Regions from separate parts of the Proteus faecis genome, predicted to be linked through region 4. Evidence: predicted binding sites of a transcription regulator. Region 4 holds the regulator's gene; each other region holds the start of a gene.
The links. Region 4 encodes Fur, which represses iron uptake genes when iron is present. Its sites were predicted from a motif close to ATAATAATGAGAACNACTATCAA; they were not measured.
Positions count from the first base shown of each region.

Region 1: the regulator Fur is predicted to act here: its motif matches at 7,456-7,478, upstream of feoA (ferrous iron transporter A).
Region 2: the regulator Fur is predicted to act here: its motif matches at 4,713-4,735, upstream of QSH13_RS16115 (TonB-dependent siderophore receptor).
Region 3: the regulator Fur is predicted to act here: its motif matches at 6,487-6,509, upstream of QSH13_RS00230 (TonB-dependent siderophore receptor).

Region 1 covers NZ_JASVWV010000006.1:106,181-114,480, forward strand. Annotated here, with positions in the region: gene QSH13_RS09905 (DeoR/GlpR family transcriptional regulator) at 174-932, opposite strand; gene glpG (rhomboid family intramembrane serine protease GlpG) at 971-1,810, opposite strand; gene glpE (thiosulfate sulfurtransferase GlpE) at 1,830-2,156, opposite strand; gene nfuA (Fe-S biogenesis protein NfuA) at 2,336-2,914, opposite strand; gene gntX (DNA utilization protein GntX) at 2,975-3,667, opposite strand; gene bioH (pimeloyl-ACP methyl ester esterase BioH) at 3,705-4,472, shown strand; gene QSH13_RS09935 (FeoC-like transcriptional regulator) at 4,565-4,795, opposite strand; gene feoB (Fe(2+) transporter permease subunit FeoB) at 4,815-7,142, opposite strand; gene feoA (ferrous iron transporter A) at 7,191-7,427, opposite strand; gene QSH13_RS09950 (DUF4026 domain-containing protein) at 7,826-8,300, opposite strand, start outside.
Region 2 covers NZ_JASVWV010000016.1:34,849-43,148, reverse strand. Annotated here, with positions in the region: gene proB (glutamate 5-kinase) at 1-210, opposite strand, end outside; gene crl (sigma factor-binding protein Crl) at 326-727, opposite strand; gene frsA (esterase FrsA) at 799-2,049, opposite strand; gene gpt (xanthine phosphoribosyltransferase) at 2,247-2,708, opposite strand; gene pepD (beta-Ala-His dipeptidase) at 3,062-4,519, shown strand; gene QSH13_RS16115 (TonB-dependent siderophore receptor) at 4,808-6,970, shown strand; gene dinB (DNA polymerase IV) at 7,049-8,104, opposite strand.
Region 3 covers NZ_JASVWV010000001.1:52,207-60,506, reverse strand. Annotated here, with positions in the region: gene QSH13_RS00260 (TerD family protein) at 1-766, shown strand, start outside; gene QSH13_RS00255 (YaiI/YqxD family protein) at 873-1,328, opposite strand; gene hutW (heme anaerobic degradation radical SAM methyltransferase ChuW/HutW) at 1,807-3,153, shown strand; partial or broken gene hutX (heme utilization cystosolic carrier protein HutX) at 3,193-3,614, shown strand; gene QSH13_RS00240 (NAD(P)H-binding protein) at 3,621-4,247, shown strand; gene QSH13_RS00235 (ABC-F family ATPase) at 4,487-6,085, shown strand; gene QSH13_RS00230 (TonB-dependent siderophore receptor) at 6,523-8,300, shown strand, end outside.
Region 4 covers NZ_JASVWV010000001.1:800,383-808,682, forward strand. Annotated here, with positions in the region: gene seqA (replication initiation negative regulator SeqA) at 1-472, opposite strand, end outside; gene ybfF (esterase) at 930-1,712, shown strand; gene ybfE (LexA regulated protein) at 1,924-2,232, shown strand; gene fldA (flavodoxin FldA) at 2,506-3,033, shown strand; gene fur (ferric iron uptake transcriptional regulator) at 3,223-3,669, shown strand; gene QSH13_RS03790 (DUF817 domain-containing protein) at 3,755-4,594, opposite strand; gene chiP (chitoporin ChiP) at 5,089-6,483, opposite strand; gene glnS (glutamine--tRNA ligase) at 7,118-8,300, opposite strand, start outside.

The sequences.
Region 1 (8,300 bases), on a different contig from region 4:
ATATCCACATCTTTTGTGGGTTTATTAATAATAAGCAACATTGTTAATGTGTTAATAAAAAAAAGCGTAGATAGATTAAAAATAAGAGTAAATAGAATGGGTTAATTAGAGTTTAGTTGGGAATAGGCGAAAAAAAAGTACCTGATAAGGTACTTTTTGAGGAATGGATTAAATTAACATAATTCGAGTTGAACGTTGTGTTGCTCAACAATTTTTTGGATCCCTGCTGGTGGTTCTTGATCGGTAAATAAGTAATCGATCAGATTCATATTACCTAAATTCACCATCGCATTACGACCAAACTTAGAATGGTCAGTCACCAACATTACACAGCGTGAGTTTTCGATAATTGCGCGTTTAGTTCGAACTTCATGGTAATCAAACTCAAGTAGAGAACCATCCATATCAATACCGCTTATCCCTAAGATACCGTAATCAAGACGGAATTGAGAGATGAAATCAAGTGTGGCTTCACCGACAATACCACCATCTCGCGTACGCACTTCACCACCCGCAAGAATTAAGCGAAAGTCTTCTTTGCCCATCAGTAATGTTGCAACATTGAGGTTGTTGGTCACGATACGTAGGTTTTTGTGGTTAATTAATGCATGAGCGACCGCTTCAGGCGTTGTACCAATATCAATAAATAGTGTTGCACCATCAGGAATTAAGCTTGCTACTCGTTGTGCGATACGTGATTTTTCATCAGACCACATAATTTTACGATCATGATAAGCTGTATTCACTGAGCTTGAAGGTAATGCCGCACCACCGTGATGACGTTGGATTTTGTTCTTTTCCGCTAGTTCATTTAAATCGCGTCGGATTGTCTGTGGGCTGACTTCAAAATGCTCCACCAATTCTTCAGTGCTGACATAGCCTTGTAGGCGTACCAGTTCAATGATGGCATCATGTCGTTGCGTTTGCTTCACAGGTATCCCCTAATGTTAAAAATATCATGTTAATTTTATTATGATCTACGAGATAATTGATGTCGATTATCCCACAAAGCCATCAATAAGCCGATAAGGAAGCCTGCAAAATGTGCAGTATTTCCGATAGAGTCACCTAAAACGCCCATATAACCCGCAACAATCCACAAAATCGAAAAGACGAGTAAGCCAGTTGGAGCACCAATACCTTTTTCTGGATTACGTATTCCCGTTAAGCCGACATAGCCAATTAATGCGTAGACAACACCGGAAAGCCCACCAAAATTGGACTGTGTAAACAGTGATTGTGCCCAATTACTAAAGAGCGCAGAAACGAGCATGATGACAAATAACTTACCTGTGCCTAATCGCTGCTCTGTTTGACTGGCGAGATACCACCACATTGCAAGGTTAAAGGCGATATGCATTAGTGAGAAGTGAACAAACGCAGGGGTGATATAGCGCCAAATTTCAAAGTTCAGGCTCTCTTTATAAGGCCATGCTAGATGGAGCATAACGTCATAATCGCCCACTACTTGTTGCCAAATAAAAATAAGAGCACATAAAATTACGACCAGCACTGTTAATGGACCTGATCGTTGCACCATATTTTTTATCGAAAAGGCTGGGCGATATTTGATACCTGTATTTTTTGGATCACCGGTTTGCCAACTTGCGGCTTGGTAACGTGGGTGAAAAGGCTCGCGTAAAAAAGTATTGAGTTCTTTTTCAACCATATCCAATTGATGTTGGTCTTCTAACCAAAGTGAGATCTGCTGATTTTCATTTTTTGTGTGAATTCGCACACCTTTCGTTGCCATATAATTGACAAATAAATCAGCCGCTTGAGGGTTAGAAAGCGTAATAATGTGGATCATTAACAAAACTCATCTGTAGTTATTGCAGAGAGGTTATCGCTTGTGGAAACTCTCTTAGCCATGCTTCAAAACCACCGTTAACACTATAAACGGTTTCAAAGCCCATATTGACCAGATATTGAGCTGCTCCTTGACTGCTATGGCCGTGATAACACATCACCATCACAGGCACATCAAAGTCAGCATCTTGTAAAAATGTGTTTAGCGTATCATTGGTGAGATGAAATGCGCCGGTAGCATGGCCCATGCGGTAACTCTGAGGATCTCTAACATCAACTAAGATTGCCGATTGAGATGTCCAGAATTGATAGGCTTGTTCAATGCTGAGAAATTGAAACTTATCCATAATTGTCTTATTTATTATATTGTTAATTGATTTATTTGTTCTGAGCGAGAGAACGGTACATTTATCATAACGTTAAATAGGTAAAGATGACGTTATACTTTGTAAATGATTATTTTAATAAACAAATCCCCCATGATATCCGTGCAGGTGAGTATCATAGGGGATGTCATACTGAAGGATCAGTAGTAGGAATGTTCGCCACGTTGGTGTTCAGTTAAGTCTTTCACACCTTTTAACTCATTTGGGAACTGGTTTAATAGTTCTTTTTCGATACCATCTTTTAATGTGACATCAATCATTGAACAACCGTTACACCCACCACCGAATTGTAAGATAGCATAACCATCTTCTGTGATTTCCATTAGACTAACGCGACCACCATGGCCCGCTAATTGTGGGTTAATTTGTGATTGTAGTACGTATTCTACGCGTTCAATTAAAGGTGCATCAGCATCGACTTTACGCATTTTTGCGTTAGGTGCTTTCAAGGTTAATTGTGAGCCCAGTTGGTCAGTGACAAAGTCAATTTCCGCATCTTCTAAAAAAGGTGCGCTGATGTCATCAACATACGCAGAAAGTTTTTCGAACTTAATTTCAGTATCGTTTGGCTCTACGGCATCAGGTGGACAGTATGAAACGCCACATTCAGCATTAGGTGTGCCAGGATTGATAACGAATACACGAATTTGAGTGTTGGGTTCTTGGTTAGCCAGTAGTTTGGCAAAATGCGCCTGTGCGGCATCAGTAATAATAATCATATCGTCTTGCTCAATAGTTGACTGTTCTGGTTGGTTATCATACGCCCAATTGGCGGTTAACTACAAGGTTCGGCAAATCGCCCATACCTCAACAGAGCGTGCTCCAGCACGAAATAACAAGGGGACAATACTCTTTAATGTCGCGCCTGTAGTGATAACATCATCAATTAGTGCCAGATTTTTCCCTGATACCGACACTGTGTTATTTAATACAAATGCATTCTTTAAATTTTGCTGCCTTTGTTTGGCATTAAGATGCGTTTGCACCAGTGTAGCACGAGTTCTTATCAGGGTATTCGGTTGATAAGCACAATTTAGCCACCTTGCCAAAGGCTTTGCGATAGCTTCTACTTGCTCAAAGCCCCTAGACCAACGGCGATGGCGATGCGAAGGAACGCTAATAATTCTATCGGGTTTTTGCACCCCATTGTCTCTGCGATGTGAAAGCCATCGCAATAGAAAAAGCCGTGCGAGACATAAAGCTATTTGAGGGCGAGGTTGGTATTTATAAAGGTGTAATAATTTATTTAATGGGGGTTGATAGTCTGTGACTGTCAACATCTGTTTCCATGGTGGGGGCGATTGTAAGCAACGTCCGCATAGCATCATAGCGTGAGATGAGGGATATAAACAGCATGGGCAACGGTTATTCTGTTTAGGTAAATGGCGAATACAACTCGAACAAATACCTTTAGTATCATAATGTAAGGGTTGGCGACATAACCAACAATATCCTGCTATTGTTATCCACATAATGAAAATCCCTGTACTAAGAGAAGAGAGCATAACAATGAATAAATTGTATTGGCAGACAATCGGTGAAGGAAAAACAGATCTTGTGCTATTACACGGATGGGGATTGAATGCAGAGGTCTGGCAATCATTAATACCGCGACTAAACTCGCATTTTACACTGCATCTCGTTGATCTCCCAGGATATGGTCGTAGCCAAGGTTTTCCTGTTCTTACATTAAAAGAGATGGCTGAGATTGTGTTTGCCAACGCTCCCGATAATGCCATTTGGTTAGGATGGTCTTTAGGTGGATTAGTTGCGAGCCGTGTTGTCTTGGATAATCCCAATAATGTGCAAGCATTGATTACAGTAGCCTCTTCGCCTTGTTTTAGTGCTCATGACGATTGGCCAGGTATCAAACCTGAGGTTCTAAGAGGGTTTGAGCAACAGTTAAATGAGAACTTTCATCGTACAGTTGAACGTTTTTTAGCACTGCAAACATTGGGCACTCAAAGTGCGCGTGAAGATATGAAGGCATTAAAATCCGTGGTATTAGAGCAACCCCTTCCTTCTGTTGAAGTGCTTAATGGCGGATTAGAAATTTTGCGTACTGAGGATTTACGAGAAGAGTTGAAAATGTTGCGTTGTCCTTTTATTCGTTTTTATGGTTATTTAGATGGGTTAGTGCCTCGAAAAGTGGCTGGATTATTAGATGCTATTTATCCGCAATCACCTTCGGTTATTTTCCGTAATGCAGCACATGCGCCGTTTATTTCACATCCAGATGAATTTAGTGATGCACTTATTAATACGTGTAAAAAGTGATTTCAGATACGTCAAGATAGAACACGAGTATCGTTTTTCTTGGAGATAAAGAAAACCCCTATAAAAAATAGGGGTTTGTTTTTTATAACGCATTAACGTAATTGATAAAGCTTTGTCTGGCAAGCGGTGGCTTCTGGACAACTTTTACAACTGCCCGTAAGACAATCCTCAACATCTACCTCTTGAAGCTTACCCATCAATGTGAGCCGTTCTAACATTGCTTGCACCAACGGTTCTGGCATATTGAGTTGATGGCTGATAAGACGGGCATCGGCTCGACCATTAAGGGCGATACAATCACGTACTTCTATCAAACTCGCCATCTTGCTCTTCCTTTGTCACTTAGTGACAGCTACCTTTTGAACAACATTGTTTAGCCAATGAAGACTTATTACTTAAGTTAATTGTTAGACGATTACGCGCATTACGCAACAAAATAAATAGAACCAGATTAAATATCACAACCGCGGCAATGGTAATGGTACTGCTTTGCGGGTGTTCGCTAAAGGTTGCGGTTTGATAGAACAGCGCAGCCAGTGAGTAAGCAATATTTAACCCCCAAAGAATAGAGAAAGTCATCCAGCCACGACTGGTTTCACGTGCAATCGCACCCATGACTGAAACACAAGGTACATACAGTAAAACAAAGATTAAGTAGCTATAAGCTGCGATACCTGAGCCAAATTTTGCCCCCATTGTTCCCATTGTGCCGGTATCCATTTCACCATCACCTTTACTGGCTTCAATTGGGTTAGATAGTGCAGCTAAAGTGAATGTCTCTTTTAAGCTATCCCATGTTTCACCAAATGCATCACCAATTTCTCCCCACAGGTCGAACTCTTCAGGATCAAATGGCTCATTAACAATGCTTTCTGCGGTATAGAGGGTATTTAATGTTCCAACAACCACTTCTTTTGCCATTGCACCTGTGACTAAACCAACCGTTGCTTGCCAGTTATCATTGTGAACACCAATAGGTTGCAGTAATGGCGTGATCACTTTACTGACAGAAGCTAGTGCAGAATCATTGATGTTATCTGCAGGTTTACCTGAGAAGGTAAAGCTGTTTAGTGCACCGATAAACATACTAGCAATAATGATGACTTTACCAGCACGTATAACGAAGCCTTTTAGACGTTGCCATGTTTGTAGTAGTAACGTTTTTAGGTGTGGTACGTGATAAACAGGCAGTTCCATCACGAAAGGTGACGCTTCACCGCGCATAATAGTGTGTTTTAGCAGTAAGCCTGTGAGGATAGCAACCACAATACCCAGAAGATAAAGTGAGAAAACAACACTTGCACCATTTTTACCAAAGAAAGCTGCCGCAAATACCGCGAAGATAGCTAAACGTGCACCACAAGACATAAACGGCGCCATTAATACAGTGATCAATCGCTCTCTTGGTGCATCAAGAGTACGTGCACCCATAATGGAAGGTACGTTACAACCAAAACCAACAATCAGTGGTACGAATGATTTACCCGGTAACCCTAGAGCTTGCATCAATCTATCCATAACGAATGCGGCACGAGCCATATAACCTGAGTCTTCAAGGATAGATAAAAAGAGGTACATCATCCCGATTTGTGGCACCAATGGAAGAACAGTATTGATACCGCCACCGACACCTTGGGCAAGGAAAATTGTTAGCCATTCAGGGAAATTAAACGTTGCGCCAATCCATTGAATACCATGAATAAAGATAGCTTCGGAGCCACCTTCAAAAGCAGGTTGTAATGCACCGCCAATGTTAATTGCTAGAACGAACATTAAATACATAACAAACAGGAAGATAGGAACACCTAACCAACGGTTTAATATCACTTTATCGATATTTTGTGTCAGAATATTCGGCTTGATGGACTCCATATTAATCACGGTATGGCAGATGCGCTCAATATTTTGGTAACGGGCATCAGCGATGACTAATTCTGGTTCATTATTCTGTTCGTCTTGAATGCGTTGGCGAATAGTTTTGATGTCTTCACTAGTGATTTGAGCTCGTTGGTGAGTATAGATATCGCCCTCTAAGCACTGTAATGCCATCCAACGACGTTGCTGTAAATTAAACTCATCATGATTAATTTTTTCAGCAAGCACCTCAACTTCATTTAATAACCATAGTGGATAAGAAGTGAGTAATTCTTGTGGTTTTTTCTTTTCAGCCGGGAAGGTATCAATGGCTTCTTTGAGCTTATCAATGCCAGATGCTTTGGTTGAAATCATTGGAATAACAGGACAACCCAAATGTTTTGAAAGTGCCTGAATATCAATTTGCATATCTTGATGTTCTGCAATATCGAGCATGTTTAATGCCACGATACACGGAATACCAAGCTCAAGCAGTTGCAATGTCAAATAGAGGTTACGTTCAAGATTTGATGCATCAACCACGTTAATCAACATGTCTGCTTCATTACTTAAAATGAAATGACAGGCAATTTGCTCATCGAGAGAGGTCTGTTCTGAGATTGTTGTTAAAGAGTATGTTCCGGGTAAATCGACGAGTTCAATTTTATGATTTGCAGTTGTAAAACGACCAACTTTGCGTTCGACCGTAACCCCCGCCCAGTTTCCCACACGCTGACGAGAGCCTGTTAACTGATTAAAGAGTGTTGTTTTACCGGCATTGGGATTACCGATAAGGCCTATAGTGAGAGGAGTCATAATAGTGATGCCAATAGTTGTCTTGCCTGGTTGAATGAGAAATAACGATTATTTTTCGTTATGAAGCACTTCGCTAAGATTAATGAATGCGAGATCTTTTTTTCTCAAAATTAGAGAGACTCGGTGCGTTTCTATTTGAATAGGATCACCCAGTGGCGCAATACGAATAACGTTAAACACAGCGCCAGGTAACATACCTAAGGATAATAATTTCTGTCTGTATGCAGGGCTAATCTGAGGTGAGTAGCTCAAGATTTTATAACTGTGATTTGGGATCAGAGACATAATTGTCCTTCCACGAATATTGATACAAAAAATAATGATAATGATTATTATTAACTAGCATGTGAATTCACATAATAATAGTCTGGTTAATTATAATAAATATTTTTAATGCTAATGAGAATTATAATTATCCTTATTGGGTATAATTTAGCCTAGTCTACGCTTATCTGCACTTGATTTAAATCAACTAGAGAAAAGATATTGAGATGAAAATTGACTGTTTATCCTATCTGTTATTAGACAAAAACAGAATGTAACAAGTTGAAATGTCAATGTAGCAACAAAATAATAATCAATTAATGCTATTAACGGGTAACAATATAAAAGTAGATTTCAAGAATATGAAGATCGCGAGCTTAAGTGGAAAGCTCGCGTTGTTATTGTGAAATACCCGCTAATTAGTGAGTTTGCTGGTGGCTAAAAAGTTGGTAAATATTGTTAGGGGTATAACTATCACCTTCAAATGAAACGACCCAATCAGTGATGAGTGCCGTGTTGATAGGATAGATTTCACCTTCTTGCATATCCTGAACATAAAATGGCACGTTGAGTAATTTTGCATAAACGGTATCCCCATCACGAGATTGTGGCACAAACCACATATGCTCTAGCTCTTTTTCTTCCTCTTCACCATAAGGAATACCGAATTTGATCATAAACTGCCAAGGGTTTTCGGTCTCTTCGGGTTTGTCTTTTCCTAATAGTTTGGAGAGAAAACCACTTTTTTTCTCAACAGGTGGTTGATTGTAGTTATCAAACATAGAAACGAAGTATTCCCAGCGTCGCTTGGCTTTTTCAGACATCTCATAGGTTTCTTCATTGCTACGCAGTAGCATCATTGCTTGCTGCTCTTCATAACCTTTAAAGAAGGTT
Region 2 (8,300 bases), on a different contig from region 4:
AGCAATAGTTGCTGGCAAATCAGGATAATTCAAATACTCACGCCCAGCGGCAATTGCACCTGACGTGACAATTATAATCCGATGACCTTTTTCATGTTGTTTAGCACATTGGCGAACCAGCTCAACTATATGAGACTGATCTAGACGTCGTGAACCACCAGTCAGTACACTTGTCCCTAATTTAACAACCAGCGTTTGGCTGCTACTCATAACATTTACCATTCTTGTTGATTATTTAAAAAGATAATACACAGTTTTATCAGGAGAGAAGCGTTATGCCAACTGACATAACGCAAAATCTATGAAAAGTTGCCCTAACACAAAATTAGGGCTGAATGGGAAGAGGAAATTTGTTCATTTTTTCATCGGGGATGAGTGTCATCTCTAATTCACTCACCGCAAGTTGAAGAAATTCATGAAAACGAATAAGTGTTTCATTGATTGACTCAACAACATCATTCTTACTTATGTTCTGATGAAGCCAGTCACCATTTTTATCGAATAGCCCAATTTGATAATGATAAATGAGCTGTTCATTATTACGTTCTAATTCCATCCACCAGCCCCAAAACTCTCGTTTTTCCGGCGCGACTTTTTTATTTACACAAACCGCTAAACAGTCAAAAAAGAACTGGCTCTCTTGGCATTGTTGCTCTCGGATATAAGGACCGATTTGAGCAAAACGCTTTAATAACTTACCTCGGGTAGGGTTCAAAGATGAAGTCATAAATTCAGCCTCCTTAGAAACTCTACTGTTATATAATCTAATATAATTAGCAAGTTATTGTTCAAAATTAATTATATTAATTTATCATAGATCCAATCTGCACTTTTTTGTAACGCAAGCTCTAAACCTTCGTAAAGCGGTTTGTCATTAATAGCAAGAATATCACCATCCATAGAGGAACGAGCAATTAACTGCGAATCCTCTTTAGGACTCATTTCATCCCCTTTCCAATAAACGCCCATCATAGGAACAGGCATACGTCGGCCAATCAATCCTTGGTTTTTCAAGGAATAACTGCTCAACGATAATCGAAGATTATTCTCATCTATATTCCATAACCCCAAGCGACTTGCTAATACATCAAGGTACATCACAGGGATCTTTTTCTGCAATTCAGCTTGAGTAAAGAAAGCGTGGATCAAAGGACCTAAAGCAACAACACCTTTAATTAATTTTGGGTAGATATAAGCTAATCGCACAGCAATATTACCACCAAAGCGAAAGCCCATCACACCAACGCGAGTATGATCAATCCAAGGCACTTCAGAAAGTTGTTTTAGAACGTCACCTTGTAATTGGCATGTATCTTCCGTTAGTTTTTGTTTTACTGAATAACCAATTCCGGGCATATCCAGTGTTAACATTGCAATCCCTTTAGGGGAAAGGTAATCACGGAAGAAGCTAACATAATCGCTTTGTAAGCCGTCTAGCCCGCCACAAAATAACACAGTAGGATAAGGGCCTCTACAATCTTTAGGTAAATGCAGAAAACCCGTTGTCGACCCTTTTCCCTCTAATTTAAATGTCAGTTTTTTTACTTCAAAAGAAGAAAATTTAGTCGCATTTTCAAAGGCCTTCATCGATAAAGTTACAGCTTGATCCGCTAGGAAATCACCATTAATAAAGGGATATGCGGCAATACTATAAAGATGTGCGGCTTGTAACCAACACTCTGCTGCGACATCACCAGACTCTTCACGTAATGCTTTTTGTTGCCAGATCATCGCTTGATGTGACCATTCAAATGACCAACCTCCTTTACGATATCCTACAACGGTATCAATAAATTTATCATCACTGCGAGGAGCATCGTGTACCGCAATTCGACTTAACACTTCTTCTATTTCAATAGGAGAAATTCCACGCCAAATCCAAAGTAAACGTTGAATAGTCCGATACCAATTTTGCTGGCTCGTACCATTAAGTACAGTATAGGTATTAATATTCGATTTTGGATGGGTGTACTGAATTAGCGTTGAGGTTTCAGCGTGCTTTGCTCGTGGCTTAAATAAAGTTTCAGAAAGATTCGTATTGTTTGCCATATCACTCTTCAAATCAGTGGATACCGTATAAAGGGGCTTAAAAGTCTGGCTTTATCATAGCATGAAATCGGCTACAACAATGTGTATCACGACAAGCAATCGCACGAAGACACCATAACAAGAGAGAGAAGTGTAAAAACAAAAATCCCCGCCTAAGCGAGGATCTCAATTAAAACAGCAAAGCAAATGCTATCAATTTATTTTTGATCACAAACTGGAGGTATAAAGGCAACGCCCATATCCCAAGGCTGTTCAATCCATGTGTTTTGCGGAATATCAACCACAAAATCATCCACTAAAGGACGCCCTTCTGGTTTTGCAAAGATAGTAACAAAATGCGCTTTTGGATACATTTCACGGATAACTTTAGCAGTACCACCAGTATCGACTAAATCGTCAACAACGATAAAGCCTTCACCATCACCTTCTGCTTTTTTTAAGATTTTGAGGTCACGCTGATGATCATGGTCATAGCTAGAAATGCAAACTGTATCCACGTGGCGGATACCTAATTCACGAGCAAGTAATGCAGCAGGGACTAATCCCCCACGGCTGACAGCAATAATGCCTGTCCACTGTTCGACTGGTAATAAACGTTGCGCCAATTGACGGGCATGTATTTGCAACATATCCCACGTTACAACATATTTTTCGCTCATAATATTGTGATCCTAGCTACTTGAATTTCGAGAGAAGCTTTTTTGCGGAAAAAAAGGTTGCGCGAGATTATAGTGATTTGAGCGCCTAAAAACCAGAGAAAACGTGAAAACAGGTGAGATTATCCTCATTTTTTTATGTAATACCTTTTTCTGATTAAAAAACAAACTATATAAAAAATGAATACAAAATAGAGATCTACTTTCTTAGATAGAGATGTGAATAGAATGACGCATTCATCAGAAGAAAGTGATATTCTCAACTATATTGGCGTATAACGCTCAGAATAATAAAGCTAACCCTTAAAAAAGCGGTAGGCTATCAATAACACAGATGCTGTTAGAGGAGATCCATCGTGTCTGAACTATCTACTCTATCCCCACAACCACTATGGGATATTTTTGCAAAAATTTGTTCAATTCCACATCCATCACATCATGAAGAAGCCTTAGCTTCCCATATTCTTTCTTGGGCTAGTGAAAAAGGTCTTTTTGCTCAGCGCGATGCAGTTGGCAATATTTTAATTCGTAAACCAGCAACCAAAGGCATGGAAGATCGTAAAGCCGTTGTTTTGCAAGCACACTTAGATATGGTGCCACAAAAAAATAACGACACGGTTCACGACTTCACTAAAGATCCGATTCAACCTTACATTGATGGTGAATGGATCAAAGCTAAAGGCACAACATTAGGTGCTGATAATGGTGTAGGTATGGCATCTGCATTAGCTGTTTTAGCTGATGACACTGTTAAGCACGGACCATTAGAAGTGCTACTAACTATGACTGAAGAAACAGGCATGGACGGTGCATTTGGTTTACAACCAGGTTGGTTACAAGCTGACATTCTTATCAACACAGACTCAGAAGAAGAAGGCGAAATCTACATGGGTTGCGCGGGTGGTATTGATGTTAAAACCACAGTAAGCCTTTCTTACGATGCAATGCCAGCAGGCCACATTGTTAAACAACTGGTTTTAAAAGGATTAAATGGTGGTCACTCTGGTGGTGATATCCATTTAGGCTTAGGTAACGCCAATAAATTATTAGCGCGTTTCTTAGCGGGTCATGCCGAAGAATTATCGCTGAAATTAATTGATTTTCATGGTGGTACACTGCGTAATGCGATTCCTCGTGAAGCAAACATTATTTTTGCAATTCCAGCGGATAAAGCAAACCAACTAGATGAAGTAAAAGCGAAATTTGAAGCGCTGTTAAAAACAGAATTAGCTATTGCTGAAAAAAATCTGAAAGTTGAATTAATTGATACAACAACAGATAAGAAAATTTTCACTGCAGATTGCCAAGAGCGCTTAATCAACCTACTTAATGCAATGCCAAATGGTGTTATACGTATGAGTGACGACGTTGAAGGTGTTGTTGAAACTTCATTAAACGTCGGTGTTGTTAGCATTGTTGACGATAAAGTAGAGATCTTATGCTTAATTCGCTCACTGATTGATAGCGGTAAAACCTATGTTGTTAGCATGCTAACATCATTAGCAAAACTGGCGAAAGCAGATATCGAAACCAAAGGCGGCTATCCTGGTTGGAAACCTGATGCAGACTCTCCTGTTATGCATTTAGTTCGTGACACTTACCAGCAACTGTTTGATAAAGTACCAAACATCATGGTTATCCACGCTGGTCTTGAGTGTGGTCTATTCAAAAAACCTTACCCAGATATGGATATGGTTTCTATTGGGCCAACAATCCGTGGTGCTCACTCACCAGACGAACGCGTTCACATTAAGAGCGTCGGTCAATACTGGCAATTATTAACCGCGATTTTAAAAGCAATCCCTGCTAAATAATCTCGCTTTAGCGTTAATAATGAAACCCGCTTAATTGGCGGGTTTTTTGTAACGCAACCAGCAAGAAAATAATTTATCCCTCCTTCCCCTATTTCCCTTAAAGATCATAATTTATTCCTCATATAGCCAATTTCTCAATCACTTATTTCATAATGGAATAAAAAAACAGATCTTAATAAATTAAATATATATAATGCTAATCATTATCATTAGCATTAATATTTTTAGAGTGATATTTTCATGGCTTCCGCATTTAAAGTTAAATAATAAAAAACAAAGGGTTCAATTGTGTCTAATAAAAATTGCGTTGTTAGCCTCTTTCTCGCTTTACCTCTAAGTTTACTTTCTATCCAGATCCATGCAGCCGTTACTCAAAATGTACCTGAAAAGATAATTGTTACAGCATCTCCATCACAAGATCCTCAAGCACCGGTTTCCGGCTTTGTAGCAACAAAAACATTATCAACAAATAAAACACCGACTGAAATAGAAAAAACACCGCAATCTATTAGCGTGATCACACGTGATCAAATGGATACTCAAGATGTCAGTTCTGTTTCTCAGGCGTTGCGTTATACACCGGGAGTTTTCACAGAATATCGTGGAAGTTCTAATCGTAATGATGAAGTTTTTATTCGTGGATACAGTTATGCGCCACGTTTTCTTGATGGTTTAAGCTATGGAATGGGAGCATCATCATCAACTGGCGCAATTGATCCATGGTTATTAGAACGCGTTGAAGTAGTTAGAGGACCAGCATCGGTTCTTTATGGTCAAGTAAACCCTGGTGGTCTTGTTGCAATGACAAGTAAAAGACCAACAGCATCCCCTATTCGTCACATTCAAGTACGTGTAGGCAATGATAAATTAGCAGAAACTGCTTTTGATTTTTCAGGTACATTAAGTGATGATAATCGTATACTTTATCGTCTAAACGGTATTGCCAAAACACAACATACACAAATAAAAAACTATAAAGAAGAACGTTTTGCACTTGCTCCTGCGATAACATTCTTACCTAATGAACAAACTCGCTTAACATTATTAAGTTTTATTCAACAAGAGCCTGAAGCAGGATATCGTAATTTTTTACCTGCCTATGGTACGGTTAAAAGCACTCCTGCGGGTACTATTCCCTTTAATTTTGATGTTAACAATCCCGATTACCATAAATCATGGCGCCAACAATATGGTGTAGGTTATGAGTTTGAACACGAATTTAGTGACTCACTAAAAATTGTACAAAATGCTCGATATAGCCATATTAATCAGAAATATAAATACCTTGTATTTGGATCTTTAAGAAAAGATAACCCTTATGTCCTTGAACGCCGAGCACAACAAGAGCAACGAGAAACCGATACTTTAGGAATAGATACTCGTTTACAAGCCGACTTTGCTACTGCAAAACTTGATCATACTGTGATTGCTGGTATTGATTATCAATGGAGTAAAGATCAAGATAACTTACTCCGTGCAATGGGGCCTGAGTACGATCTTGATTGGCGTGATCCTAATTATCACTATCCAATTAATATGAACTTACAAAAACCCGCAACCGATCAGCGCCAAAAACGTGATCAGATCGGTCTGTATCTACAAGATCAGCTCCAATGGAAAAACTGGATCTTACTTGCAGGCTTACGTCAAGATTGGGCTCAAGTTCGGACTCATGATTTCTTAGCTAAAAGCTATGACCAACAAGACGATCATAAATTGACGGGGCGCGTAGGGCTTTTATATTCTTTTGATAATGGCATTTCTCCTTATATTAGTTATAGCACCTCATTTGAACCTAATTTACAAACTCGTCGAGCACCAGGAAGTTCTCCTTTTGAGCCTAGCGAAGGTCGTCAATTAGAAGCAGGAATTAAATACCTCACACCAAATGAACAAACATTAGCAACACTCTCTGTTTATCAATTACAACAACGCAATGTTACCAATTACAATGCTGAAAAAGCGTATTTTGAACCGGTGGGTGAAATTAGAAATCGAGGTGTTGAAGCGCAAATTAATAGTCAATTAACTGAAAAAATTTCATTTATCAGTAGCTATGCTTATATCGATACTGAAGTCAGAAAAACCATTATTGCGGGAACACAAGGAAAAGAACTCCCTAGAGTCCCTAAACATATGGCATCTCTTTGGGGGCAATATGATGAAACATCCGGACTATTTAATGGGGCAAAAACGGGTATTGGTGTGAGATATGTGGGGGTATCTCAAGGTGATACCAAAAATACAGTCAGTGTACCAGCGGTTACTCTTTACGATGCAATGATTGGTTATTCATTAGGTAAGCTATCACCCTCTTTAAAAGGTGCTGAAATTCAGCTCAATATAAATAATATTGCGAATAAACACTATGTGGCATCTTGTGCAGGTGATACTGCATGTTTTTATGGGATTGGCAGAACAATGACAGCAACAATGAATTATCGCTGGTGATCCCGTATTAGATTAACAACATAAATGAACTGCATTAACCATAGTCTATCGATAAAGAGGCTATGGTTTTTTTAATATTTATAATGCTAAAAGAAGTTGTCGTTCTATTTGTGGATCTTGCAAAGTGACATGAAAACCGATTAATCGCACACCTCGGCCATTTCGGCGCTCATGCCATGCTTGATAGGCAATATTTATTAAATCGGCTTTTTCTAAAATAGGATGAGTATGCTCTTGTGTTGTTAATTGAAAATCATCAAATTTTAGTTTAACGCCTTGCCTTGCTATTCTTAAATCAGGTTTCACTTTTATGAGCCGCCTTTCTAATTCGTTATATAACCCATCAAGTAACACCAAGCAATCATCCCAAGAATTGATATCTGAGGCAAAAGTACGCTCAACGCCAACAGATTTTCTGAGTCTATCAGGGTTAATTTCACGCTCATCAATGCCATGACTACGTTCCCACAAATTTTGACCAAATTTCCCAAACACTTTTACCAAAGAAATAACATCGCTACGACGAATATCAGCGCAAGTTTCTAACCCCATTTCTTGCAAGCGAGCAAATGTCACCTTACCTACACCTGGTATTTTATTAAGCGGTAATTTTAAAATAAAATCATCGACTTGCTCTGGTGTAATAACAAATTGTCCATTTGGTTTATTAATATCAGAGGCAATTTTTGCAAGAAATTTAATCGGTGCAATACCAGCTGATGCAGTGAGATTTAATTCATCAAAAATTTGTTGGCGAATCTCTTGTGCTATCAACGTCGCTGAGCCGTGGCAATGCTTACTGTCAGATACATCAAGATAAGCTTCATCGAGTGAAAGAGGTTCAATAAGATGGGTATAACGAGAAAAAATTTTACGGATCGTTGCTGATGTCTCTTTATAGAGCGCCATTCTACCTGGTAAAACTTTTAAATGAGGACATAACTTCAACGCTGTTGCTGTTGACATCGCGCTACGAACACCAAAACGACGAGCTGGATAATTCGCCGTGCAGATCACTCCTCGGCTAGAAGCATTACCTCCAACCGCAATTGGGATCGCTTTTAGTGCTGGATTATCTCGCATTTCAATCGCAGCATAAAAACAATCCATATCAACATGAATAATTTTACGCATACAATCACCTCATCTTATTTACTGTTTAAATATACAGTAAATAAATATTAACTACAATTTTATTCCTTCTCATCTCCCTCTATTGAGGTGTATTTCTCATAAAACTCTGAATTAGTCTGTTTATTTATAGAAATGTCACAAAGTGATGATAGATTGTTTTTGCTCGTTGATTAATTACATTAATTTTAAGTATTGT
Region 3 (8,300 bases), 750 kb from region 4:
TGCCTCTGGACTTGCCGGTTTATGTAACCTTTATGGTGTTGAAGTTGAAGAGTCGGCACCTGTTGTTACGCCTCCACCAGCTCCCGTGAATATACAAAAAAGCATCGTGAAGCTGACTAAACCAGATAGTAGCCATCGTGTTTCATTACAAAAAGGTCATGATGCACCTAAACGTATTTTAGTGAGTGCAACATGGATAGATAATGGAGATGGAAAAGATAATGATGATTTAGATCTTCGTGTAGGCATTTTACGTCCGAATGGTCAAATGTCTATTATTCAAGCGCCAGATAAAAGTGGTGCTTTTAATTCAGATCCTTTTGTTTTCCATACCGGTGATGTAGTGAGTGTGAGTCAAGAACAACCCGGTTGCGAAACCGTTGAAATTAACCCCGCTATTTCCCAATTAATGGGCGGTAAAGTTGCGTTGGTTTGTAGTGTTTATTCTGCTATTAGCAATGGTTGTGTGTCTGTCGCTTCATTAAAACCAACAATGCGTATGGAATATGGTAATCAAGTGGTTGAATGTTCTTGTGAGTATAAGAAAGGCTTTTTCAATAATATGATTTATACCTATGTGATTGGTATTATTGAAATTGATCAAGATAGCATTACATTAAAACCATCAGGTGTAACATCAAGGGCTGGTAGCGAAGCAACGCCTTGGTTAACGCGTAATGGCGATGAGCTTAAATTAACGATGGATGGTCCTCATGTTTTTAAAGGGAAGAAACCGAGTATTTTAGGTACAAAACGTTATGTCTGATCGCATTATAAAATAAGATAAAGTTTATCTTAAGGAAAAACGGGCAATAATGACTATGCCCGTTCTGTCCGTTCATCGTTTATTTAAAGCATTTAGTTCTGACTAATTAAGCGTGTTTCTTTTGTTGCAAAAGCCATTTATCTAATTCATTCGCAAAAAGTTGGCGATCACGTTGACTTAAACTTGCAGGCCCGCCAGTTTGGATACCACTTGCTCTCATCGTATCCATAAAATCACGTATATTTAAACGTTCTCGAATAGTTGCTTCAGTATAACGTTCACCTCTTGGATTCAGAGCTACTGCGCCCTTTTCTATGACTTCGGCCGCTAATGGAATATCAGCGGTAATAACCAAATCATCTTTATTAGCACGGCGGACAATTTCGTTATCAGCTACATCAAACCCCGCAGAAACTTGTAATGTACGTAAGAAAGGCGATGCAGGTATGGTTAATCGTTGATTAGCAACAAAAGTAATCATCACTTTTTCTCTATCTGCTGCACGATATAACACTTCTTTGATTACTTTTGGACATGCATCAGCATCAACCCATATAGGCATAACAACACTCTCTTTGTTATTTAGTATGAAAATAGTCTGTATTGATGATGTTTAAAATAACATATTAATTGAGACTAAGTGGTTGAAATTTTGATCTTTACCGTTTTCTGATTATTGATTAGCTCGGATACTGACTAATATCAAGCTTGTTCTCAGTATCTATAAACTCATCAATTGCTCCCCTAGGAATCAATGTGCATAAAATTACATTCTTAATTCTTACCTTGATTTAAATCAAAAATGTATTCTATTTGCCATTTTTAGGTTGATGAATGTTAAATCTTAAACTATAAAGCGAATGATAATAATTAGCACTCTCATATTATCAATGTGCTATTGCTAATAATGTTTCACCTAAAGAAGAAACATTGGTTGTTACTACAACATATAGCTCATCTTCTTTATGGGAGCGTGGAGTTATTGCATCAACAGTTTTACCCCGCTGATCCTATTAATAATAAGTAGGAATGATTTAATAATGAAAGAGTTAGTCTCAACACATAGCACACAATCTTTGACTGAAATCGATCTTACTCCCCATTTTGCGCTTGAGGGTGATAGCCCTTTTCGTGATAGACATGCCACGATGCCATGGAGAGGCTCTGTACCTATAGCGAAAGAAGAACAACAATCAACATGGCAAGTCTTATTAGAAAGTAAAACACCTGCATGTAAACGTTTGTTGTATATCCATATTCCTTTTTGTGCCACTCATTGTACGTTTTGTGGTTTTTATCAAAATAATTACCACGAAGAAGCTTGTAAACGCTATACCGACGCATTATTGCGTGAGATATCGGCTGAATCAGATAGCTTACTTTATCAATCAGCACCAATTCATGCCATTTACTTTGGTGGTGGAACCCCTTCTGCATTATCAGCAAAAGATCTCTACCGTGTGATCACGCATTTGCGCCAATCACTTCCTTTGGCGTCAGATTGTGAAATAACGATTGAAGGCCGTGTTTTAAATTTTGATGATAATCGAATTGATGCTTGTTTAGATGCGGGAGTAAACCGTTTTTCTATTGGTATTCAAACATTTAACAGCAAAATACGTAAACGAATGGCAAGAGCATCAACCGGAGAAGAAGCCGCTAATTTTATGAAAAGACTCTGCTTACGAGATAGCGCTGCTGTAGTGTGTGACCTGCTATTTGGATTACCGGGGCAAAATACGGTGAATTGGCAAGAAGATCTCACTATTGCTCATGATATTGGTTTGGATGGGGTCGATCTCTATGCATTAAATTTATTACCCAATACACCATTAGGTAAAGCAGTCGAAAATCAGCGAGTAATTGTACCAACACCGATAGAACGGCGTTCACTCTATCTTCAAGGCTGTGATTTTATGGCGAATGCGGGTTGGCGTCAGATCAGTAATAGTCATTGGGCGAAAACGACTCGTGAACGCAATCTCTATAATTTATTAATTAAACAAGGCGCAGATTGCCTTGCCTTTGGCTCTGGTGCTGGTGGCTCAGTTAATGGTTATTCATGGATGATAGAACGCTCACTGGATAGCTATTATCAAAAAATTGCAGATAATAAAAAGCCCTTAATGATGATGAGTCGTACAACTGATCGTGGCTTTCGCTGGCGTTATGAACTACAAGCTGGCATCGAGTGTGGGCGTGTAGATTTAACCAAATTAAGTTCACAAGCGACTCAGCTCTCCCCTTTATTAACTCAATGGTATCAAGCCGGTCTTATTGAAGACGATTTTCTTTGTATGAAACTCACTAATGAAGGTCGTTTTTGGGCTAGTAATTTGCTGACATCTTTACAGCAATTAATTTTGCAATTAAATACACCTCATTAGTTTTATTCTATTAAATATTACTTAAAAGATGGAAATAACATCATGAATATAGCGTTGCAACAATTTTTAATAACCGAGCCTGATGGAACTCTGGAAACTATTGCAATGCAGTTTGATACAACCTTGTTAGAAGTTGTGAGACATTTGCCATCACACTTGTTCATACTCAAGATGTTATTTTAGAATTTAGCGGTAAATTACCAAGTGGTTTTCATCGTCATGGCTATTTTAACTTACGTGGTAAAAAAGGAATGACAGGCCATATTAAAGCCGAAAATTGCCAATTTATTGCGATGGTCGAGCGTAAATTTATGGGTATGGATACTGCTTCTATTTTATTTATCAATCAAGAAGGCGTTGCAATGTTTAAAATTTTTCTTGGTAGAGACGAACACCGTCAATTATTACCAGAACAATTATCAGCCTTTCGTCAATTAGCTCAACAATTAAATAAGGAATAATTGCGAGTGAAAACCTGGGTTATTTTTGGCGCTGGCGGTAAAGGTGTTGGCGCACATATTGCAGATATTGGCGTTACACAACAACGCCCTATTGTGGCTTTAGTGCGTTCCGAAGAGGCTGCTAATCGGTTAGAAGAAAAAGGGATCAAAACAGTTATTGGTGATTCAATTGATGCTAAGGCTGTTGAAGCTGTTTTAACATTGGCAGGAAAAGAAGCTGATATTATTTCCACGATGGGCGGTGAAAATGATTATCTCGCTCATCGAACCGTCATTGATACGGCGGAGAAAATGGGTTTTCAACGTATGTTAATGGTTTCATCTTTAGGATGTGGTGATAGCTGGGTTACTTTATCTGACAGGGCAAAAGCCACGTTTGGTCAAGCCGTAAGAGAAAAATCATTAGCTGAAGTGTGGTTGCAAACTAGTCGTTTTGATTATGCGATAGTAAGACCAGGTGGATTGCTTAATGGTGAAGAAACGGGAAACGCTCAGCTTTATCAAAATGAAGAGATCCATGGTTTAGTTAATCGTCGAGATGTTGCGCGTTTAGTGACTCAGCTTCTTGAAGCCGATCTTCTCGAGGATCAAGTTTATGCGGTCGTTGAACCGGGTTTAGTACCTTCCAAGTAGTTGCATTCGCGATAGCTATATTACGCTTCAAATTAACATCACCATTAAGAGATAGCGTATTGGCGTTATCTCTTGTTTCTTACTTTTGTTATAGGCAATAACTCACAATATGATGAGTTTTTCTCTTATGGTAATAATTTCTTAACCGACATTCGTCACTTTACTGTCTTAATAGGGGGAACTTGTGGCATAATGCCGCCCCATTACCTTTTGTCATTCACTAATAATGAGTATTTGTCTTGTTAATCAGCAATAATATCACTATGCAGTTTGGCTCAAAGCCACTGTTTGAAAACATTTCTGTCAAATTCGGTGGCGGAAATCGCTATGGTTTAATCGGTGCCAACGGTAGCGGTAAATCAACCTTTATGAAAATTTTAGGTGGCGATTTAGTGCCAACTAGTGGCAACGTATTCCTCGATCCTAATGAACGTCTTGGTAAACTAAAACAAGACCAATTTGCTTATGAAGAATTTACTGTGCTTGATACGGTAATTATGGGGCACACAGAACTTTGGGAAGTGAAGCAAGAGCGTGAACGCATCTATAGCTTACCTGAAATGAGTGAAGAAGACGGTTTACGTGTTGCCGATCTTGAAGTGAAATTTGGTGAAATGGACGGTTATACCGTTGAATCGCGCGCTGGCGAATTATTGCTAAACGTAGGTATCCCATTAGAACAACATAATGGCCCTATGAGTGAAGTGGCACCGGGTTGGAAATTACGTGTGTTACTTGCACAAGCCCTATTTGCTGATCCTGATATTTTGTTACTGGATGAACCGACGAATAACTTGGATATAGATACTATTCGTTGGCTTGAACAAACGCTAAATGAACGTAACAGTACTATGATCATTATTTCCCATGACCGTCACTTCCTAAATATGGTGTGTACGCACATGGCTGACTTAGACTATGGTGCGCTTGCTGTTCATCCCGGCAACTATGATGAGTATATGTTTGCTGCAACTCAAGCTCGCGAGCGTTTATTAGCGGATAATGCGAAGAAAAAAGCACAAATTAGTGAATTACAATCTTTCGTAAGCCGCTTTAGTGCTAATGCTTCTAAATCACGCCAAGCTACTTCTCGTGCAAAACAAATTGAAAAAATTCAATTAGCTGAAGTGAAAGCATCAAGTCGCCAAAACCCATTCATTCGCTTTGAGCAAGAGAAAAAATTATTCCGTAATGCGCTTGAAGTAGAAAATATCTCTAAAGGTTATGATGATAATGCCCCGCTGTTTAAAGACGTCAATATGATGCTTGAAGTGGGCGAAAAAGTCGCTATTTTAGGTAATAACGGTGTGGGTAAATCGACGTTGATCAAAACATTAGTCGGTGAATTAACACCAGATACAGGCCGTCTAAAATGGTCTGAAAACTCAAACATTGGCTATTATGCACAAGATCATGCAACTGATTTTGAAGTTGATATGACGGTGTTTGATTGGATGAGCTTATGGATGAAACCTGAAGACGACGAGCAATCTGTACGTAGCGTATTAGGTCGTTTACTGTTCTCTCAAGATGACTTGAAAAAATCAGTTCAAGTGTTATCTGGTGGTGAAAAAGGCAGAATGTTATTTGGTAAGCTAATGATGCAAAAACCAAACATTTTGATTATGGATGAACCTACCAACCACTTAGATATGGAATCTATTGAATCACTGAATATGGCATTAGAACTTTATCAAGGCACATTGATTTTTGTTTCTCATGACCGTGAATTCGTGAGCTCATTGGCAAATCGTATTATTGAAATTACACCGGAAAAAGTGACTAATTTCCAAGGTACTTATGATGAGTTCTTGACGAAAAAAGGTATTACACTTTAATTTCATAATAAATTAGAGCAATAATTAAATGAGGCTTGATACTCTTTATCAAGCCTTTTTTTATTGTTATCAAAAAGATCACAATAATTTTGCCCTACTATTTTTTCAATAAAACATTATAACGGTGCACCCGAAAATAATGGTTATCCTATAGGATTAATGGATGATGATTTTAACGCCATTGTGGCCAACGCACTTTAATGCGTGCTAGAGCTTGGTATTTACAGCAGGTAGCAGGAATGCGAACTTTATGTTTAACCCATCATGCGCAGCATAGCAGCACTTCTGTCGGTGGAAGGCGGACTTGAATTGATATAAACAGTTAATTAACCCCAAAAATTATCATTTATAGATATTTTTGCATAAATTAATTTACCTTAGTATCAATTATATGAATAATAATGGTAATAGTAATAATTATTATTCGGTGACTCATTGTGATTGATTTTTATGCATTTAAATTGAAACCTGTGGCATTACTTTGTTCTGCCACCCTTCCTTTTATTTTGACTACACAGGCTTTTGCGCAAGAAACGGCAAAAACGGAACAAGTTGAGAAACTTGTCGTTAGTGCCCAGGCTTTAAAAGTAAATACCAGCTTGCAAGAAACTCCTAAATCCGTTTCTGTTATTTCTCAAAAAGATCTCGAAACACATGCTCCTCAAAAACTTGATGAAGCTTTACGTTATACTTCCGGTGTTGTTTCTCAGCCTTTTGGTGCTGATAACGATACTGATTGGCTTCGCGTGCGGGGGTTTGAAGCTGCAACCTATTTAGATAACAGCCGCCTTTTTCGTGATGGTTATTACACATGGTTATTAGAGCCTTATGGCTTTGAACAAATTGAAGTCGTAAAAGGTGCGTCAGCGGTTTTATTTGGTGAATCGACACCCGGTGGTGCAGTTAACGTCGTACAAAAGAAACCTAGTTTCAAATCTCAAAATGAAGTATTTCTTGAGGTCGGAAATAATGATCAGCATGGGTTAGGCTTTGATGTTTCAAGTACAACAGATGATAAACGTGTACGTTATCGCCTTGTTGGGTTAATGAAAAAATCAGATGGAGAATTATCTCATACTGATAATGAGCGTATTTATCTTGCGCCAAGTATTGCGATTAATCTGACGGATGATACAGCACTAACCTTTATGGCGACCTATTTGCATGATAGTGGTACACCAACCAATCCTTTCTTCCCCGCTGCTGGTACATTAATTTCATCCCCTTTTGGGAAAATTAAACCGTCAACTAACTTAGGTGAACCAGGATACGATAAATATAAACGTACCCAAATTTCAGCAGGTTATTTATTAGAAAGTAATATCAATGATGTTTGGCGTTTTTCTCAACGTTTAAACTATGGTTATAACGATCTGTTATTACGTAGTGTCTACGCATTCCCTAATTCAGATATTACGGCAACAGAACTGAATCGTGGCATTGTTTTCCGTGATGGTAAAAATCAAAGTATCTCTTTTGATAATAATATTGTTGGTGAATGGGATACGGATAATTTCGAACATACATTATTAGCAGGTACTGAGTTGCAATATCATCAAACCAAAGGCGATGAGCAAGATAATTACAGCTTTGGTACGATTAATCCGTGGAACCCTATTTACGGCAAATATACCCCGCTTAACCCTGCTAACAATGTCAATCGCACCATAGATAAAACACAATATAGCCTTTACTCACAGTATCAAACCAGGTTTGATAGCCACTGGGTTGCAATGGCAGGTGTACGCCAAGATTGGGTAAAAACAGAAAATAAAGCCAAGGTAAAAAATGAGGATAAATCACGTACTGATAGCGAATTTAGCCTCAATGCAGGTTTAATGTACTTAGCTGATAATGGCTTATCTCCTTATGTGAGTTATTCAGAGTCCTTTGAGGTGATGAGTACTATCGATCCTGCAACTCAAGATCTGTATAAACCATTAAAAGGTGAACAAATTGAAGCAGGGATAAAATATACACCTGATTTTATCGATGGTTACCTTAATGTTGCTTGGTTTGATATCACTCAGAAGAATGCGCTGGTTGCAAACCCAACGACTTTTGTTTCAACACAAACGGGTAAAGTGACGTCAAAAGGGGTTGAAGTAACCAGTGAAATGCAATTAACAGAACGTTTAGCGTTAAAAGCCAATTACACTTATACCGATATGCAAACAGATGACACGGGTAATAAAGGTAAACAACAAGCCGGTTT
Region 4 (8,300 bases):
TACGCTCTGTGTTCGAGTTAGTGATAACCCAAAACGGCGTACCTGAAATATGGCGCGGTTTTGTATGACGTCCACTATCGAGTAATGTTTGTTCATCACCAGCAAAATAGATACGTGTTCGTCCATGTACTGTTTCAGCAGATTGAGTAAAAGTAGCGCTATCTAGGCTATATAACGTAGAAAGGATCTGTAAAAAACGATCAACTGATTTTGTTTTTTCTGCGTAACTGTCAGATAGCAGCAGTTCTCGCATTTCACGGATCGGATTTTTTGCTGGTGTAATCGATTTAGGTTCAGCTTCCTGTTTTATAACAGGTGCTTGTACTGACTCAGTGACAACGACTGGTTGTACGGGCTGTTTGGCATCGAGCTTCAGTAGACGCCTTAAAATATCTGAAGCGCTTTCACCGATATGCCTAGTTTCGCTAGCAATATAGCGGTAAAGTTCGTCATCAATTTCTATCTTTTTCATTGCTACCCAGTACTGTTTTCAAAAAAAGTAATTAGGATTATAAGATATAATCTTTAAAAACAAAATAGGTAAAATTTCAATAACTTAAAGAAGATCTATTCGAGATCCTACCGTTTTAAAGGCTAAGCTCGGCATTTATCCTATTGTTTATCTTGGTATCATCTTCTATTCTTTGAACTTATTCGCAAAAAGTCAGTTTTAAACTCAAACATATCACACCACCAATTCCCAAATAATATAAAATCCTAATTATTTATTTTTGAGCAATGTCAATACTTCAACTTTTTAAATAACTTTAGAATATATATCTACAAAACATTATTTTTATAGTTTTTTATAAATTTATCTTATCAATTATTTCTAAGCTTCATTACTCTTTCATCTTATCGCGATAAGTTGGCTTAGCATCTTGTGCATGTCATCATAGAAGAAAATCGCAATCATTTTGGTCATTAATATGAAACTCAATACATTATTAAATTATCAATTACACCAACCTGAAACTACACCTGCATCTAATTTACCTATCGTTTTAATTCATGGTCTCTTTGGTGATCTCAATAATTTAGGTGTTTTAGGTCGCGCACTTCGTCAAGATAATACCGTAATACAAATTGATGTGCGTAACCATGGACATTCTCCTCATAGCAACAGTATGAATTATCAAGATATGGCACAAGATGTGCTCGCATTACTTGATAGCTTAACTATCTCAAAAGCCATTATTATTGGGCATTCAATGGGAGGCAAAATTGCGATGGCGATGACAGCGTTAGCTCCCGAACGTATCGCAAATATTGTTGTGATTGATATGTCCCCTGTTGCTTATAACGTTCGCCGTCATGACAAAATTTTTGCTGCGCTTGAAGCCGTAACGGAAGCTCAAGTCACACGCCGTCAAGATGCTGTGGAAATCATGCGCCCTTTTATTGAAGAGGAAGGTGTGATCCAATTTTTACTCAAATCATTCAAAAATGGTAAATGGCTATTTAATTTACCTGCAATAAAAAATGCTTATTCAGACATTATTGGCTGGCAAGAGGTGCCGGCTTGGCATCATCCTGTATTATTTATTCGTGGCGGTTTATCACCTTATATTTTAGATGAGTATCGTGAAAATATAGCTCGCCAATTTCCTCTCGCGACTGCCTTTGTTGTCGCAAACACAGGGCATTGGGTTCATTCAGAAAAACCAGATACCGTTATTAAGGCCATTCGTCGTTTTTTAGAAAAAGCTTAATTAATAGACTTTACTGTTTAAAATAACGTCACTGAAAAATGAGAATTTAATAGAGTGTATAATTATTGTGCTTAAAATTTGTGTCTGTTGATAAAAAGACCAAATCACAATAGGTTAAATTCAGGAAGCAGTGGCGAGACATCACTATGTGGGGTATTATTGGGCGTTTCGCAATTTAGTCATTGGTATACGCCCTTTCACAGCAAAATTTATGGCAAAAGAACAAACTGATCGCACCACACTGGATTTGTTCGCAGATGAACGCAGACCTGGGCGACCTAAAACAAACCCGCTTTCTCGGGATGAACAGCTTAGAATTAATAAACGCAATCAATTAAGACGTGATAGAGTTAATGGATTACGTCGAGTTGAGTTAAAATTAAATGAAGATGCAGTGAATGCTCTCAATGAGTTAGCGACAGAAAGAAACGTCAGTCGTAGTGAACTTATTGAAGAAATATTACTAGAGCAATTGGCGCAAAATCACGCCTTAAAAATGCATCAAAACAAGAATAGCTAGCAGATAAACCACACAAATTCGACAGAATTAGCCTGCTATTTTCGTCAAAATACATTTTTAGTTTTCTATGATGAAAACACAATGCTTATCTTTCACTAGTAATTGTTCAAACACAGACAAATATACTCTAAATATTTTGAAGTGTAGCTAGGTGACAAGTGAATGAGTCACTAGAAACATACAAAAAGTATGTAACTAGTGAGAATAGACGTAGTCAATAACGCTACAATTTGAAATATAACGAATTTAGAATAAAAGAGGTTATCTCACTTTATGGCAATCATAGGAATATTCTTCGGCAGTGATACTGGCAACACAGAAAATATTGCCAAAATGCTTCAAGAAAGACTGGGCGCTGATAATGCCGAAGTTCATGATATTGCAAAATCTAGTCAAGAAGACATCGAAGCGTTCGATATTCTGTTACTAGGTATTCCTACTTGGTATTATGGTGAAGCACAATGTGATTGGGATGACTTTTTCCCAACACTAGAAGATATTGATTTCAATGGCAAGCTTGTTGCACTATTTGGTTGTGGTGACCAAGAGGATTACGCAGAATATTTCTGTGATGCAATGGGTACTATCCGCGATATTATTGAGCCTCGTGGTGCAATTATCGTAGGACATTGGCCAACTGAAGGTTATCATTTCGAAGCCTCTAAAGGGCTTGCTGATGATAATCATTTTATCGGTCTTGCAATTGATGAAGATCGTCAACCAGAATTAACCGAAGAGCGTGTTGACGCTTGGGTTGCTCAAATCAAAGAAGAAATGAGCCTAGACGAAATTCTGGGGTAAAATAAATTCTCAATATTGAGAATGATAATTATTCAATGGTGTGCTAAGATAGTGTGATAGGTGGGGTGTTTATTTTTAAATATCATGCCTATAATCAATGAGGTTATTTATTCACCCGAGTATTAATGAATAAAACCTATTTGTGAGCACAAAAATTAAATTCACCATTAGCAACAGGATTAAATCCGCATGACCGACAATAATAAAGCGTTAAAAAATGCTGGGTTAAAAGTTACACTTCCTCGCTTAAAGATCTTGGAAGTGCTCCAGGATCCTGAGTGCCATCATGTCAGTGCTGAAGATCTCTACAAAAAACTCATCGATATCGGTGAAGAGATTGGTCTGGCTACAGTGTATCGCGTCTTAAACCAATTTGATGATGCTGGTATTGTTACCCGACATAATTTTGAAGGTGGTAAATCAGTATTTGAATTAACTCAACAACACCATCATGACCATCTAATTTGTCTTGATTGTGGTAAAGTTATCGAGTTTACAGACGATGCAATTGAATTACGCCAAAGAAACATCGCTGAACGTCATGGTATCAAACTTTCCAATCATAGCCTTTATTTATATGGCCACTGCGCTGAAGGTAATTGCAAAGAAGATAGCCATGCACATGATGAGAAATAATTCATTCTGGATAATCTCTCAGTAAAAAAAAGGAACTGTGAACAGTTCCTTTTTTATTATTCAAAATTAGGTAATATAAATATCGTTACTTCATCACACTAATACTGTGTTTGACATGTTTTAAATGCACCACAATCGTAAATGTAACAATAACCAATAGTGACCAAGAGCCCCATTTGCCTGCATGTACTGCAGACCAAGCACCAATTTGGTTAGGGTATTGCCAAACACCAAAAAATGTACCGAAATTCTCAGCAAGCCAAATAAAGAAACCTATTAGAACAAAAGCAAGTAATAAGGGCATCTTTCGCTCTGTATCATAAGGCGTAAAATAAACCACACTACGAGCGTAAAGACCTAAAATAAAGGCAGTTAAGTACCATCGATAATCACCAATAAAGTGATGAGAAAAGAAATTAATATAAATAGCAAGAGCAACAAATGTTGCCAGCCAATAAGGTGGGTAATTATCTATACGAAGTTTAAAAAAACGCCATGCTTGAATTAAATAACTTCCTACCGCAGAATACATAAATCCTGTAAACAAAGGGACTTCCCACAATTTTGTGTAAGCAAAATCAGGGTATTTCCATGAACCAATTGCCGCTGATGTTTTAAATAGCTCCATCACAAAACCAACAATGTGGAAAAAACAAATCGCTTTTAATTCATCCCATGTTTCCAACTTTCCCCACACCATCCATAATTGAAAAGCGATAGCGAGAATAAGAAGTACATCATAACGAGGTATGCCAAAAATACCGTTACTTGGTGTTGCAAATAAAATAAAAAAGAAAAATCCCGCAAATAAACAAGACCGCGCCTCTTTCACACCAAAAAAAAGAAATTCAATAATAAATCGTTTTATACCTTTAAAAGGTTTCAATGGTGGTTCTAATAAAAAATCATCCAATCGTTTTAACATGCTTCTTCCTGGAAACTTGCATTATCAAACAGCTTTTAATGCAAAATAATAAATAAGGTGAGATAAAATGAACGGCAAGAAATTTGCCATAGAATAAAAAAACGTACAAGGATGAAAAGGACGAAAAAGAAAGGAATGAAAAAATAAAGGTATTTACCCCCCACTACGATACCCACTCTGACTGCCTTTACTTAGGGTAAATACCTTACGCAAATTCTGCGAAATAACTGAAGCGCAAGAGATAAACATAACCCACTTACATTTATCTCAGACGATATGACATGACGACTTTACTTCATTACTTTTACTACAACTGCATACCACTATTTTAAAACAACTGTTTACTACTTTTACTTCAACTCTTTTGTTTCTACTTCTTAATTAACGCACCCCTACCTTTTTACGACTTATTTTATTTATCGTAATCGTATTTAATTCTTTTTAGTTTTATTTAGGATAAAGTGCAATTAATACACTTTATCCTTATGTCGATATTAGAAAATAGTGAATGGCATTATCACGTTAAACTTAACGTCTTTTTCATCTTGGAAAATATTACTAAAACCACCGTCATAACTTGGAATATCAGAGTGATTATCATAACGGGTATAGTGAAGCTTAAAGAGAGTGCCTTTAGCGCGACCTTCTTGAACCGTATACATAATATCCGCATTCCATGCACTTTCTCTAATACGCTGACCTTGGTCATAAATGGCTTTACCACTTGGCTTAGCATCCCATGCGTAAATATAAGAGGTACCTACAGCCCAACCGGATAGATCCCAGTTTTTCAGATCATACATAACGCCAGCATAAAGTGCTTTTTCTCCATTAGCGTTAAAGTCTGAACGACCATCCCACCAGATATCAAGGCGACCATTTGATGTTGCCCAACCCGGCGTCATACGTTGTAAGAAATAACCTTGATTACCTTCAGCTTTAACCCATGTTCCTTCTACTTTGAAGTCAAATACATTATAGGTATAACCAAAAGTCAGTGCTTGTAACCATGCCAGCCCATCATAAACGTCATTAACGCCACCGCCGGTCACTTTATCTTTAGCACCGTAGAATTGGTAAGACGTTCTTAATGCATTATCAGCAATTGGGAAATCATAAGAAACTTTGCCAAAATACTGATCAATATAACCATCGGCCTGACCAAATGCCGCTTCTAGTACTAGGCTATTTTTAAAATCATATTTGGCGCCGAAAGAGTGAAGATAGCTGATATTGGTTTCTAGATCCGCTTTGCGGAAGTTGTACATATTCCGATACCATGGCGCTTTATATTCATCTGTCCACATATATGAGAAAGATAATTCACCGCTTTTATCGAAATCGAAAACAGCACCCGCTTCTGCACCGCGGTAAGTTCCCGGTAAGAAGCTCCAATGTGGACGCAATAACGTTTGACCTTTAGGTTGAATATATCCCCCTTGAGCCCAGAAATTGCCTAATTTGAATTTTGCAGCCGCTTTATAAACACTTAAGCCACTGCGATCGCCAGTCCATTTTTCATCCCAGCGACTTTTAGCGTCACTAAAACCGATTTCATTAGGTGCCGCAGGGCCACTGTTATTCAATTCAGCCGCACCAAAAGCAGCTAAATCAATACCGATAAAATCACCGAGGTAACCAGATGAGAAATCTAAATTAGCGTTGAATGTAGAATGGTGTAAGTTAGCTTTGTATTTGCCGTAATCGGGGCTATTTGGTGTTAACTCTTTTCTATCACGATCACGTTGCCAATAAAAAAGACCACCCGTTAAGGTTGAGTCATCAATAAACCCTTCAGCATGAGACATTTTTGCAGGTAGTGCAGTTACAAGCAATGCGCCCATAACGGCAAGTGCCACCCTGCCTGGTTTAGCATGTTGCATAACCATAGCATTGTTCCTCTTTGACTTTGACTAAAAAAGAAATAAGCACAATGCCTATTTCCAAATATAAAACCCCAAGTGGGGAAAAAACCTAAATTAGGTTAGAAACAGCATATTTTTCGCGACGCGAATTATCAACCTAAAAAAAAGAATTTTTATCAAAATATGACAAAGGGCACATAACACAATAATCGTTTCATTTTTTTACTTTTATAAAGAGTGATTTGAAAATTTCATAATTGATTGATTTAACTCTATTTTATAAAAAAATCATTAAATGATATAAAATTTCGTTTTGACAGAAAGGAATAATAAGCAGTATTTATAAATAATCTTTTTTAACGATGTGAAATATATGGCTCGTATCACACTTTTATTATTACAGTTTTATTTAGCGTGATGGTATGAAAAAACAAAAGAATAAAGTGATAGTGAATAAATTATTTCAACTGAAATAAATGAAAATTTATCACCGAAAAAAGAGAAAATGACCAATCAATCAAATTAAGAGTAGTAAATATTTTATATCAATAGATGAAAAATCATACAAACCAAGGTGTAAAACAACTAAAAAAATGCTCGATAAATAATTACCGAGCATTTTTCATTAAAATACTAATGTGACTTAAAGTGCGTTAGATTAACCTTGCTGAGAAATCTTCGCCCAAGTGTCGCGTAAGCCTACGGTGCGGTTAAACACAAGTTTATCTGCCGTTGAAAGCTTATCAACACAGAAGTAGCCTTCACGCTCAAATTGATACGCTTTTTCAATAGCTGCATCTTTTAAGCTACGTTCAACAAAACCTTCGCGAATAACTAATGATTCAGGGTTGATTGTTGATAAGAAATCATCTTCTGCTGCTGGGTTTGGTACGCTAAATAGACGATCATAAAGACGAATTTCAGCAGGAACAGCATGTGGAATACTTACCCAGTGAATAACGCCTTTTACTTTACGTCCATCAGCAGGATCTTTATTTAAAGTCTCTGCATCATAGGTACAGTAAATAGTCGTAATTTCACCTTGCTCATCTTTTTCAACACGTTCTGCTTTAATAACATAAGCATTACGTAAACGCACTTCTTTACCTAGCACCAAACGTTTATATTGACGGTTTGCTTCTTCTTTGAAGTCAGCGCGATCAATATAGATCTCACGGCTAAATGGTACTTCACGCGTTCCCATTTCTGGTTTATTCGGGTGATTTGGTGCAACAAGAATTTCTTCACCTTCAGGCATATTTTCAATCACTAAACGAACGGGATCGATAACCGCCATTGCACGTGGTGCATTTTCGTTTAAATCATCACGAATACAAGATTCCAACGCTGCCATTTCGACGTTGTTTTCTTGTTTCGTTACACCAATACGTAGACAAAACTCACGAATAGATTCTGCAGTATAACCACGACGACGTAAGCCTGAAATCGTTGGCATACGAGGATCATCCCAACCATTGACAATGTTTTCTGTCACAAGCTGATTCAGCTTACGTTTTGACATCACTGTGTATTCAAGATTAAGACGTGAGAATTCATATTGACGAGGATGACAAGGGATAGTGATATTATCCAATACCCAATCATATAAACGACGGTTATCTTGGAACTCTAAAGTACATAAAGAATGCGTGATATTTTCCAGTGCATCAGAGATACAGTGGGTAAAATCATACATAGGATAAATGCACCATTTATTTCCAGTTTGGTGATGTTCAGCAAATTTAATACGATAAAGCACAGGATCACGCATAACAATAAACGGTGATGCCATATCAATTTTTGCACGTAAACAGGCTTTACCTTCTTCAAAACCACCAGCA